4 regions of the Idiomarina loihiensis L2TR genome follow, and region 3 is predicted to be linked to each of the others. Evidence: predicted binding sites of a transcription regulator. Region 3 holds the regulator's gene; each other region holds the start of a gene.
The links. The regulator sigma-54, encoded in region 3, starts transcription at its own class of promoters, with help from an activator protein. The targets are predictions, from matches to a motif close to GTTGGCACGNNNNTNGNNT.
Positions count from the first base shown of each region.

Region 1: flgA (flagellar basal body P-ring formation chaperone FlgA) is a predicted target of sigma-54. The motif match lies at 1,517-1,535, and genes of this name have one in related genera.
Region 2: IL_RS13255 (DUF4168 domain-containing protein) is a predicted target of sigma-54. The motif match lies at 1,724-1,742, and genes of this name have one in related genera.
Region 4: flhA (flagellar biosynthesis protein FlhA) is a predicted target of sigma-54. The motif match lies at 1,313-1,331, and genes of this name have one in related genera.

Region 1 covers NC_006512.1:1,228,249-1,231,482, reverse strand. Annotated here, with positions in the region: gene flgN (flagellar export chaperone FlgN) at 1-245, opposite strand, end outside; gene flgM (flagellar biosynthesis anti-sigma factor FlgM) at 245-568, opposite strand; gene flgA (flagellar basal body P-ring formation chaperone FlgA) at 685-1,407, opposite strand; gene IL_RS05885 (chemotaxis protein CheV) at 1,570-2,505, shown strand; gene IL_RS05880 (CheR family methyltransferase) at 2,661-3,234, shown strand, end outside.
Region 2 covers NC_006512.1:2,776,139-2,779,372, forward strand. Annotated here, with positions in the region: gene IL_RS13245 (sigma-54-dependent transcriptional regulator) at 1-136, opposite strand, end outside; gene IL_RS13250 (sensor histidine kinase) at 133-1,620, opposite strand; gene IL_RS13255 (DUF4168 domain-containing protein) at 1,789-2,169, shown strand; gene IL_RS13260 (acetolactate synthase large subunit) at 2,289-3,234, shown strand, end outside.
Region 3 covers NC_006512.1:413,561-416,794, forward strand. Annotated here, with positions in the region: gene rapZ (RNase adapter RapZ) at 1-546, opposite strand, end outside; gene ptsN (PTS IIA-like nitrogen regulatory protein PtsN) at 537-1,007, opposite strand; gene hpf (ribosome hibernation promoting factor) at 1,011-1,298, opposite strand; gene IL_RS02020 (RNA polymerase factor sigma-54) at 1,326-2,786, opposite strand; gene lptB (LPS export ABC transporter ATP-binding protein) at 2,808-3,234, opposite strand, start outside.
Region 4 covers NC_006512.1:1,201,333-1,204,566, reverse strand. Annotated here, with positions in the region: gene IL_RS05760 (type II secretion pathway-like protein) at 1-108, opposite strand, end outside; gene IL_RS05755 (hypothetical protein) at 89-283, opposite strand; gene IL_RS05750 (prepilin-type N-terminal cleavage/methylation domain-containing protein) at 296-796, opposite strand; gene IL_RS05745 (pilus assembly FimT family protein) at 790-1,206, opposite strand; gene flhA (flagellar biosynthesis protein FlhA) at 1,374-3,234, shown strand, end outside.

The DNA of each region.
Region 1 (3,234 bases), 810 kb from region 3:
GCAGCAACCGCTTCAGCTAAGTCCGCGTCGTCTTTTAACTGTTCGTTGTCAGGGTGTTGAGCCAATTGCTGGTCGAGTTCGCTAATATGGATAAGCGTTTTTTCTTTGGCGTCGGCAATAGCATTAACATCAGCGTGTTGGCGCTCGACAATGGCATTAAGCTCACGTTGTTGTAACAACGCAAGGTTTTCCAGCGAGTCTGCCATATCCTGTAATATATCGTTAACAGGCGCCAACACGGTCATTATTCGTTGCTGCCGTTACTGAACAGGTCAGACTCAAACTGAGCCAGTTTATTGGCCAGTTGTTCAACGTTAATTTTGTACGAGCCGCTTTCAATGTCGGCTTTAATTTTATCAACTTTGGCCTGGTCAATGCCGCTGCTGTTCATTGCTTTTTCCTGTAAGCCACTCAGTTGTTGCGCTTCGCTGGTTAACGAAACGGCCTCACCACCTTTTTGCGAAACCGCAGCAGGCTTAGCCGGAGCATCGCTCTGTACTTGACGGTTGCTGGATTTGCTATCAATGTTGGCATTTTTCAGCCCGGCATTGTTAATGTTAATTGACATGGTTTTTAGCCTCGCTAGATAATATGTCTCGGTTACTTATCGACCACACTTAAAAATACTTTAATAAAAATTTTAGTACGTAGCCTGACGCTCACGTCAGGTTCTGATTAAGCATTTTATAAATTAACAGTCACTTCGTTTAGTCCTGTGACAACCGCTTGTATTGATTTGTTCGACCGTGCGTTCTCAACAACAACCGATTCACCTTTGAGACCATCAGCCAGGGCTCTTCCGGCGGCAGTAATTCGCAACGTTTTATCTTGTGCAACTATTGTAACGCTTTGCCCCTCACATACAAGACATGTATCGCTGGCACTTATTGCCTGACCTGCAGCAATGCGCTTTTTAATGCGGGCTCCAACTAAAGCCGTCATGTCAGTAAACACATTTGAGCGAACCCGGTTAAGGTCAACTTCGGAAAACACTAAATCACTCTCGCTTATCATTTGACCCGGAGCCATAGGTGAGGCTGCGGTAACAACATTTTTGTAGCGATAAATTCGAACAGGCACATAGGTGCGCCAGTTAGTTTTGCCTACACATTCAATTTCAATGGTAGTGTAGCTGTCGAGGTTGGCGTTAGTTGCCAGGCCTACTTTTGGTGGCTGCGAACAAATTTTGGGAGCCATGCGCGGGTCGAGGTTATTGGCAACGACTTCCACACGACCATTATCCGGCGCTGAAACCCGTTGTTCCACATAATTGTGAGCCAGTTCCTGTAACGCTTTGTAATTAAAGCGCAGACTTTCATCTGAACCGCTCGTTTTTGCGTTAACGGAATTAATGCCACAAGTTATAAAAAAAATCGAACTGATCAGCAGCGATTTACGTACTATCATAAAAATTCCTGATGTTATCCGTTAAGGTTATCTGTTCGAGTGCCGAAAAAAACGGTATAACGTCAAAAGATCGGCAGTTCGATGGTTTCAGTATGGTTAATGTAGATGTAAGCAAATACCGTGCCGAAGTAGAAGTAGCCTGCCACATAACAGGAGTGAACAATGGCTAGCATTCTCGATTCAGTGAATCAACGCACACAAATGGTCGGTCAAAACCGGCTGGAACTATTAATGTTTCACCTAAATGGGAAACAACGCTTCGGCATTAACGTATTTAAAGTACGCGAAGTATTGCCATGCCCTAAACTTACCGCAATGCCTAATCGTAACCCTCTGGTTCGTGGCATTGCGCACATCCGTGGTCAGGCTATATCTATTATTGACTTGAGTATGGCGACCGGTGGTCGGGCGCTAACCGATATTCAGAATCGTTTCGTCATTATTGCTGAGTACAACCGAACCATTCAGGGCTTTTTGGTTGAAGGGGTTGATCGCATCATTAACATCAACTGGGAAGATGTGATGCCGCCGCCCAAAGGTACCGGAAGAGATGCGTATCTTACCGCGGTGACCAAAGTGGAAGATGAATTAATTGAAATTATTGATGTGGAACGCATTTTAGCTGATATTATGCCGGCTAATATGGATGTCAGCGAAGAAGTTGCGAATGCACCTATCAATGTTGCAAAAGAAGATTTAACCATTTTGATTACGGATGACTCTTCGGTTGCCCGTAACCAGATAAAACGTGCATTGCAGTCTTTGGGTATTACGCTCGAAGTTAAAAAGAACGGTAAAGAAGCGTTAGATTACTTAAAAGATAAAGCCAAGGAAGTGGGGGGCTTAGTGCATCCTCATGTGCCCGTTTTGGTCTCCGATGTAGAAATGCCGGTTATGGACGGTTATACGCTTACCGCCGAGTTAAAAGCTGACCCAGATTTACGTGATATCCATGTTATTTTGCATACATCATTGAGTGGTGTATTCAATCAGGCTATGGTGAAGAAAGTGGGCGCCGATGACTTTATTGCTAAGTTTCATCCCGATGAACTGGCGACCGCCGTACAAAAATGGCTTAATACAGAAGTTATTGCGTAGCCTGATGCTATTGCATCAGGTGCGATATTCGACCTGACGTGAACGTCAGGCTACGGTCTCGTAGCAAACTTAGGTGCCGGGTAAGAATATTGAACCTGACGTTAAACGTCAGGCTACGAAACGAATGAAACTGAAACGGAAGTTGTTTATATAACGTGATAAATCGCGAATTAAGTTTATCGGAGTATCAGGAATTTCGTCAGTTCCTTGAGCATCAATGCGGTATCGTGTTGGGTGAGAGTAAACTGTATCTGGTGAAGAGTCGGTTAGGCCCTTTAATGGGCCGGTTTAATATCGATTCGCTGGCGGAGCTTGTAAAACGTTCAATGAAGCTAAGTGAACGGGCTTTGCGGGCGGCTGTTATTGATGCCATGACAACCAACGAAACCTTATGGTTTCGTGACACTTACCCGTTTGAAATTTTGAATGACCGTATTCTCCCTGAATATAAAAATCACGCCGGGCCTTTAAAGATTTGGTCTGCCGCCTGTTCCTCGGGGCAGGAGCCTTATTCTATTGCCATGACGTACTTAGAGTATAAGGCGAAGAACCCGGGTGGGCTAAGAGCTGGCATAAAAGTAACAGCAACCGATATTTCCAATAAGGTACTCGAGCAGTGTGCCATTGGCGAGTACGATAGCCTGGCACTTGCGCGTGGTTTGTCGGCTGAACGGCGAAAGAAGTTTTTTACGGACGCCGAAACGAAAGCCGGCTCCATGAGAGTAAAAG
Region 2 (3,234 bases), 480 kb from region 3:
TTACCGATTTTTTAAAGGCTTCAATACTTCCCCACGCGGTGACTTTATAGCCCTCGGCCTCCAGCTCTTCAACCAGCAACTCCTGCAGAGCCGGATCATCCTCAATAACGCCTATCATGGCTTTTGCTGCGGTCATTCACTACCTCCTTTAATAACGGCTTGCCGAAGGCATTGCGCAGGTAAACTCAAGGTAACCCGACAGCCACCATTGGGGTTGTTTGTTAAAGACAACTCTCCGTTATGGTCATTCAATACGTGTTTCACTATGGTTAAACCAAGCCCGGTGCCTTTTCCCTGAGGTTTATTAGTTTCAAAAGGCTGCAAAGCTTTATCTTTCATAGACTCGGGCAACCCCTCACCGTCGTCATCAACGGTGATAATGACACCTTCACCGGCGTACTCAGCTGCCACCACAACTTCCGATTCAGCTGCCTGCAAACCATTGCGAAGAACATTAACCAACGCCAGTTCCAGTCGCTTGACATCTACTTTCAGAATAACGTCGACAAGTTCCTTAATCACCACTTTGGCCGAGCCTTTATCCTGCTCAAACTCTATGCTGGTCATGGCTGTTGCTATCAGGTCACGTAAAGAAATAGCTTCGCGCTGCTGTACCGGCGTGCGGGAGAAGGCCAACAGCTGGTTTACCAGCCCGGTTAACCGCTGCACCTGGCCTCTTACCGCTTTTAGCTGGCGCTGACTGTCTTCGTCTTTATGGTTGCGTAATAAGCGGCTGGCGCGTCCGTCAATAACGGTAAGCGGAGCACCTAGCTCGTGCGCAACACCACTAGCAACGCTACCAATAGCCGCCATTTTTTCCTGTTCTCGCAAAGCTTGCTGCAGAGAGGCCTCGTGCTCTCGGCGCTGCTCCAGCTCTTGCTCAGCCTCGGTGATACTATCGAGCATTCGGTTGAAACCCTGAGCAACCTCCTGCAACTCTGACGGGCCAGCCGGTGTAACCCGTGTACTTCGGTGCCCTTCAGCTACCCGCAACATGGCATCCTTAAGTGCCACCACATGCCGTCCAACACCGCGGTAATGACCAAACACCAGCACCGCAATAGTAATTAAACCAAACGCCCCCCAACTGAGCCAGGCGTATTGGCTTAACGTTTCAAAGGACTCATCAAAATCGCTGGCCCGCCGGTTTATCTGTAATAAACCAATAATGCGACCACCGCGATCAACAATAGGCAGGAATTGAGAGAAGACATCACGTCCCTCAACCCGTCGGTAATCGTCTTGCTTTATTCCGGTCTGAACGGTTTGCAGTGCTAGCTGACTATTGCTTAAGTCGGTTTCAGTAATGCCCGCTTCCGCTACCTGCTGGCCATACACATTATAAACCGACGCACCATAAACCCGACCAATATTAAACACCGAATCCAGGTTAGCCTGTACTGTGGACAAATCGTTATTCAACAAGGCGTCACTTATAGGCAAGCTAATGGCTCGGCCGAGAAGCTCTAAGTCACTTTTTAGCCGTTCATTGGCCTCATCAGAGGCAACCTGTAACCCCACGCTTATTGCCACGCCGGAAATTAACAACATAGGCATAACGACATAAACCAGAAGCCGCCTTTGCAGACTGGATAGTGGCCAACTGTATCTTTTTGTCACACGACCTCCTTTAACTGTGTACTAAGGATACACATTTTTTAGTTGGTTTTCTCGGCGCAAACTTCGCAAGAACAAAAAGCTATAAAAATCAGTTAATTGAAAAGTTGGCACAGTCTTCGCTTTAGTTAGAGCGTAAGTAAAACTGATAAATTCATCTAGGAGATTATCATGCAAAAGACAATTATCGCATTAGCAACAGTATTCGCACTGGGTAGCACAGCAGCAATGGCTCAAGAGCAACAAGCTCAAGATCCAATGGCGCAGCAACAGCAGCAAACTCAGGAAATTTCTGAAGGCATGCTGGTTAAGTTTGTAACCGCTATGGAAGATGTTCAGGGCGTTACTGAAAAATACCGTGACCAGTTCCAGGAAGCTGAAAATCAGGAAGAAGCTCGTGAAATTCAACAGTCTGCACAGGAAGAAATGATTGCAGCAGTTGAAGACGCAGGTCTAACTCCACAAGAATACAACATGATTATTCAGCAAGCGCAAAACGACGAAGAGCTTCGTGGCCGCTTAGAAGAGCTGACGGGTGACGAAAACTCTTAATCGATTTACTCGATTGTAGGTTAAGAAGGCAGCCTTTTGGCTGCCTTTTTTGATCATCTCTCCTATGCTTTACGTAGGCCTAACTAGAAGAATATTCTTTAACGCAAGGAGAAAGCGAAGTGAAAGCATCCGATTTATTCGTAAAAGCACTTGAAAACGAGGGTGTGAAGTACATTTTCGGCATTCCCGGCGAAGAAAACCTGGACTTACTTGAGTCGCTCTCAAAATCCAGCATTGAGCTAATTTTAACCCGCCACGAACAGGGCGCAGGTTTCATGGCCGCCACTTATGGTCGCCTGACCGGCAAACCCGGGGTGTGCCTTTCCACCTTAGGCCCGGGGGCAACCAACTTGGTTACACCGGTGGCCTACGCGCAACTCGGCGCTATGCCTATGGTTGTCATTACTGGACAAAAACCCATAAAGGAACGTCATCAGGGTCAATTCCAGATCATTGATGTGGTCGACATGATGACTCCCATTACCAAATACACTCAGGCGATTATTAGCGCCAGCAGTATTCCGGCGCACATCCGTGAGGCTTTTCGTCGCGCTGAAGATGAACGCCCCGGCGCTTCTCACCTGGAGCTCTCAGATGATATCAGTCGCGAAGAGGTCAGCAGCCTTCCGATAGAAGCCAGTCATTCGCGCCGCCCCATTACCGAGCATAAATCGGTCCGCCACGTGCTGGAACTACTGCGCGAAGCAAAACACCCGGTACTGTTGATAGGGGCTGCGGCCAATCGGAAAATTACAGCAAAAATGCTGCGCGCATTTGTCGATAAAACCGGTATTCCTTTTATTACCACGCAAATGGGTAAGGGTGTTATTAACGAAGACCACCCACGCTGGCTTGGTAATGCGGCGGTTTCCGACGGCGATTACCCGCACCGCGCCATCGAAAAATCTGACCTGATTCTTAATGTCGGTCACGACGTGGTGGAAAAGCCGCCCTTTATGATGAAAACCGGCGACAACGACAACCGTAAAGTGGTGCACATTAACTTTCAGGGTGCCCAGGTTGATTCGGTTTACTTTCCTCATGCCAGCATGATCGGCGATATTG
Region 3 (3,234 bases):
ATCAAAGACAAAGTCAGCGTCTTTGGGTAAACCATATTTAAAGCCAAAAGACTGAAACACAATAATCAGCTTTTTATCCGCTCGTCCCAGCACCCGCTCAGTGACCTGTTCGCTTAATTGGTGCAGCGATAAATCACTGCTGTCCAGGCGCCAGGTTGCGCGTTCCATAATGGGTTCAAGCATTTTATGTTCGGCCTGAAGCGCTTCTAGCAGAGGCAGTTCTTTTTGCGATAACGGATGCAGGCGACGAGTCTCGCCAAAACGCTTTAGTAAGGTGTTGTCGTCAGAGTCAATAAACAGAATTTCCGGTTCAACGCCTTTTGGCAAAAAGCTCAGAGAGTCCAGCAGCTCTTCGGAGTGCTCCGGTAGGTTGCGAACATCAATGCTAATGGCTATTTTTTGATACTGCTCTATGACTGCATGCACCAGAGTTGGCAGCAGGCTTATTGGTAAATTATCAACACAATAAAAGCCTAAGTCCTCCAGTACGCGCAAGGCAATTGTCTTACCTGAGCCGGAGCGACCACTAACAATGATCAGTTGCATGGCGACTGTTCACCTTCGCCCACAAATAATTGATATAACGCCTTATCAGAATCTGCGTGGCGCAGTGCGCGAGTACAGTCTTTGTCGTTCATTCTTCTGGCCACTGTGGCCAATGTTTGTAGATGGTTCTCGTGCTCTGACTCCGGCACCAGAAGCGCGAAGATAATATCGACAGGTTGGTTGTCAATAGAATCGAATTCGATAGGTTCGTCTAAGGTCAGTAATACCGCTACCGGATGATTCGCATTAGGTAAGCGGCCATGAGGAATTGCGATACCTAAGCCAATTCCCGTACTGCCTAAACGCTCACGGTTTAACAGGCTCTCAAAAATGTCATGACGGGTAATGCCAGACAGCTTAGGGGCTACGATTTGACTAATGGTTTCAAGTAGTCGCTTTTTACTTGCGCCCTCGACTGCACACTTGGTGCAGTCGGGGCTTAACAATTCACTCAGTTGCATGGATTAATGTTGTTTCATTTTCTCTTTGTGTTTAATCACCTGACGGTCCAGTTTATTAATTAAACCGTCGATGGCCGCGTACATATCTTCGTGTTTTGCGTCGGCGAAAAGCTCACCGCCATTCACGTGCAGCGTAGCTTCCGCTTTTTGAATCGTTTTTTCAACATTTAGGATGACGTGAACATTAGTTATATGGTCAAAATGTCTTTCCAGCTTGGCAAATTTTGTGTCCACGTAGTCACGCAGAGCTTCGGTAATATCGATGTGATGACCGGTCAAATTAATTTGCATAACGTCTTCCTTCTGCAGTTAACAAAGTTACAAAAGACTTTTGCGTTGGCTCGATGATGGAATGTTTAACGATTCCCGATACTTCGCAATTGTCCTTCTTGCTACTTGGATACCTTGTTCGGCTATCAGTTCAGCAATCTTACTGTCACTTAACGGTTTACTGCGATTTTCAGCAGCGACCATCTTCTTAATTAAAGCACGTATTGCCGTGCTTGAACACTCGCCACCGCCCTCTGTACTGACATGACTTGAGAAAAAATATTTCAACTCAAATACGCCACTTGGGCAGTGTAAGTATTTTTGTGTCGTTACGCGTGAAATTGTGCTTTCATGCATATCCACGGCTTCAGCAACATCGTTCAGAACCATTGGCTTCATAGCTTCTTCACCATGCTCAAAAAAGCCCTGCTGGCGCTGTACTATGCAATTGGCCACTTTCAGCAGCGTATCGTTTCTGCTCTCCAGGCTTTTTATGAACCAGCGCGCTTCTTGCGTATGGTTTTTTATGTACTGGCTGTCGGCTACTGACTTTGTTGCTTTACTCAAGGCCGCGTATTCTTCGTTCACTTTTAGTTTAGGTACGCTGTCCGGGTTTAATTCGACCATCCAACGACCATTTTTTTTAGTAACGGCCACATCGGGAATAACATATTCAACGGGTTGCTGCGCAACTTGCTCGCCCGGGTGCGGGTGCAACTGTTGAATTAACCGCATAGTCTGACGTAAATCGTCTTCCGATAGCTTCAGTTTACGCTGAATGGTGCGAAAATCGCGACTGCCAAGTAAGTCCATATGTTCAGTCACTAAGCATAGAGCAACCTGCTTGTATTCAGTGTCGTCGCTTAGTTGACGTAATTGAATGGCAAGGCATTCACTGACGCTGCGTGCGCCGACACCAATTGGGTCGAAATGCTGAATACGCTTAAGCACCATGCAGACTTCTTCTACTTCCACTTCGGGTAGGCGCACAGCTTCGATAATTTCATTAACATCAACCATTAGATAGCCATTGTCGTCTATGGCTTCAATAATGGCTTCAGCTATGGCGGTGTCTTCTTCCGAAAAATGAGAAAGTTGCATTTGCCAAAGCAGGTGATCCTGCAAAGACTCGCTGGTAGAGCCCTGATAGACTTCAAAGTCGCCGTCGAAGGATTTACCCGAAGAAGCCGCACCGTTGGCCGGGGTATGACTGGAGTAGGTGTCGTCCCAACTGCTGTCGACCGGCAGCTCGTCAGGCATTTCCTGAGTTTTTATAACGTCGGATGTTTCCCGCTGACTGTCGTCTCTTTCTTCAATATTGCGAGTTTCGGGTTGATCCGCGTCGTTACTCGTTTCGCCTTCAACCTCCAGCAGCGGGTTGCTGTCTAATGCATCCTGAATTTCTGACTGAAGATCGAGCGAGGAAAGCTGCAGCAGGCGGATGGCCTGTTGGAGTTGTGGCGTCATGGTCAGGTGCTGACCAATTTTTAGCTGCAGACTTTGCTTCATAATGACTGTCCCGGTATCACGTTATAGGGTGAACTGCTCACCGAGGTAAACGTCTCTAACCTGTTGATTCGATAATATACTTTCTGCATCCCCACTGGCAATAAGCTCACCATGACTGACAATGTAAGCGTGTTCACAAACAGACAATGTCTCGCGCACATTGTGGTCGGTAATAAGTACACCAATACCACGTTGCTTTAAATGTTCAACAATCTTTTTAATATCAATAACCGAAATAGGGTCAACTCCGGCAAAAGGCTCGTCCAGCAAAATAAACGTAGGCTCCGCTGCCAAGGCGCGGGCAATTTCAACCCGACGGCGCTCACCGCCTGAAAGACTCATGCCCTGGCTATTCGCTATGTGGCCTATATGAAACTCTTCGAGCAAAGCATCAAGCTGTTCTTCACGCTCATTGGTTGAAAGTTCTTTACGAGTTTCCAGAATAGCC
Region 4 (3,234 bases), 790 kb from region 3:
TAATCCAACTTGTAAAACCTGCAGACTGCTCACAGACCAGAGCGCCACCAGGGCAGCTCCCGCCAAAACTTCAAGCAGAGAAAAGCCTTTATTCTTGTGCCAATTCATAAGCTGTGCGCTGTGCTTCTAAGTCTTGCTGAAGTTGCTGAGAAAGCTGTTGCCATTGATGATGTTGCCGGGCTTCTGTCATTTGCGCGTAAAAAAGCAGCGCAGCTAAGCTGACTGAACTCAAGCTTATGAGTGTTACTAAGGTGAGTATTAGAGCGAATCCTTTCGCGTTCATAGTAAGCTCCAGTTAGTTAACCTGAGGAGTGATTGTTCGTTTGAAAACATGTGTCTGTGCATTGTTGGTAACGGTAAACGTTACAACAAGCTTTGATAACCCACTACCGGATCCCGGAGAGTATGAATCAGCAGCAAAATGAGTGACTTTAAATTGAGACTTATCGGTTAGGGATTGCCAGCCATATCCGGCGCAATCGAGAGTCATTGAGTTATGCTGTAGCTGTTCATTCCTGACTCGGAAGCCAACCGAGCCACCGTTTTGCTGAGGAAACAAATAGCAATTGCCCTGAGGGTTCGAAATTTGCGTTGCGACGGTATTTTTTAAAGTTTCAAAAAACTGATTTGCGACTGACTGAGCACTTAATAGTAAATTTACCCTCAATAACTTGTGGTGTTGCACTCCTGTTTGCCATTGCATTTGCTGCTGCGCCGCCATGACAACTATCGCACCAATAGCCGATGCTATAAGAACTTCCACTAAACTGCTGCCGCGCTCAGACACTATTAACATGAGGGGATTCCCGGAAGTGAATTACCCTCACTTAAGCACAATCGAATACGACCAATACTGCTGATGATGATTTTCACCTGTTTGCTTTTGCCTATTAGTCTGATGTGCCCTGGTGTCGCGGCAGCTGACTCTCCATAAAAAGTAAGCGACGCGGAAGGGCTGTAGGTGTATTTGGTTTGAATATCTGAGGCTTCTGAGCCATTGCTGAATGTGACTAAGTCGATTTCAATAGATTCCTTATTCGCTATGGACCTGGCTTTTACAAGCTGCAAGTAAGACAGCCAGCGCCCAGCCTCTTTTTGAAGCAACAAAGATTCTGTCTGCTGAGTAAATATTGGCAGGGCAGAAGCACCAAGCACCGCACTAACAGCCAATGCTACGACCAATTCCATAAGAGAGTAACCGCGCATAAAAACACATTATTTTGAAAAAGAGCAACGAGTATAGAAGCTGCTTAAGCTTTGTCTGTAAGCCCCAACTGAAACGAATGTAAGATAACCTCCGAATAAAACTAAAGCTGGCTCGATTCTTGAATAAAACACCGCAGGTTCAACTTTTTGACGCAACAGGAAGACGTATGGCGGGCGGTGCCGAAAAGTTAGTAAATTTTAGAAATTTCACGCAGAACAATGCGCATCTGATCAAAGGTTTTGGAACGCCGTTGGCCATTATGGCCATTCTGGCGATGATTGTTTTGCCAATTCCGGCTGTGGTGCTGGATGTTCTCTTTTCATTTTCAATTACTTTGTCACTGGTAGTTATGCTGGTGGCTGTTTATACCCAACGTCCGCTGGATTTCGCCGCTTTTCCTACGGTTTTGCTTATTGCTACGGTACTACGCTTAAGCCTTAACGTTGCCTCTACGCGTATTGTTTTATTAGAAGGGCATAACGGGCCCGGTGCTGCAGGCTCTGTTATTGAAGCCTTTGGTAGCGTGGTCATAGGTGGTAACTACACTGTCGGTCTGGTGGTGTTCGCCATTCTGGTTATTATTAACTTTGTGGTTATTACTAAAGGCGCCGGCCGTATTTCAGAAGTAACCGCTCGCTTCACCCTTGACGCTATGCCTGGTAAACAAATGGCCATTGACGCTGACCTTAACGCGGGCCTAATCAACCAGGAAGAAGCTAAAGCACGACGCAGCGATGTAACCCGTGAGGCTGATTTCTACGGCTCCATGGATGGTGCCAGTAAGTTCGTAAAAGGGGATGCCATAGCTGGTATTTTAATTCTTTTTATCAACATTATCGGCGGATTGCTGATTGGTATGATCCAGTACGGGCTGACCTTTAATGAGGCAGTGGAAGTTTATACGCTGTTAACCATTGGTGATGGCTTGGTAGCTCAAATTCCCTCATTGTTACTGTCAGTTGCGACAGCCATTATCATTACTCGTGAAAATAACAGCCAGGACATGGGTGATGCGGTTGTTCTGCAATTGCTCGATAACCCTAAGGTTTTGGTCATTACCAGCGCGGTATTGTTTGCCATGGGCGTTATTCCCGGTATGCCGCATTTTGCCTTTTTAAGCATGTCTGCGGTGTTAGCCGGTGCGGCTTACTTTAAACTTAAGAAAACCAAGACTGAAGAAGGTGAACTGGTCGAGAAAGAACAGGAACAGCAAGTTCAGCAGGCGCAACAAAAAGAGCTCAGTTGGGACGACGTACGCCACGTTGACACTATAGGTCTGGAAGTTGGTTATCGCTTAATTCCTTTGGTGGATAAGCAGCAGGGCGGTGAATTGCTGTCACGCATTAAAGGTGTACGTAAGAAGCAGTCTCAGGAGTTTGGTTTCCTTGTTCCGGCCGTACATATTCGGGACAACCTCGATTTAGGCCCCAACAGTTACCGCATTACTCTTATGGGTGTGACCATGGGTGAAGCTGAAATTCGTCATGACTGGGAGATGGCGATTAACCCGGGCCAGGTGTTCGGTGAGCTGGACGGTGAGAAGACAAAAGATCCGGCCTTTGGGCTGGATGCTGTCTGGATCCGTCCTGAGCAACGCGAGCACGCCCAAACTCTGGGTTATACCGTGGTTGACGCTGCAACCGTAGTCGCTACGCACTTAAGTCAGATTGTAACCAACCATGCATCTCAGTTGCTGGGTCACGAAGAAGCACAAGAATTGCTGGACCGTCTGGGGCGTACTCATCCTAAGCTGGTTGAGGGGCTGATTCCGGATTTATTGTCACTGGGTAACTTTGTGAAAGTACTGCAAAACTTATTGGACGAGGGCATCGCGATTCGGGATATGCGCACCATTGTACAAACTTTGGTTGAGTATGCAGGACGCAGCCAGGACCCAGAAGTACTGACGGCTGCAGTCAGAATTTCACTGCGTCGGTTAATTGTTCAGGACATTGCTGAAGGGGCGGCGGAATTGCCTGTCATAACTTTGGCACCAGAGTTGGAACAGATGTTGCATCAGTCACTAC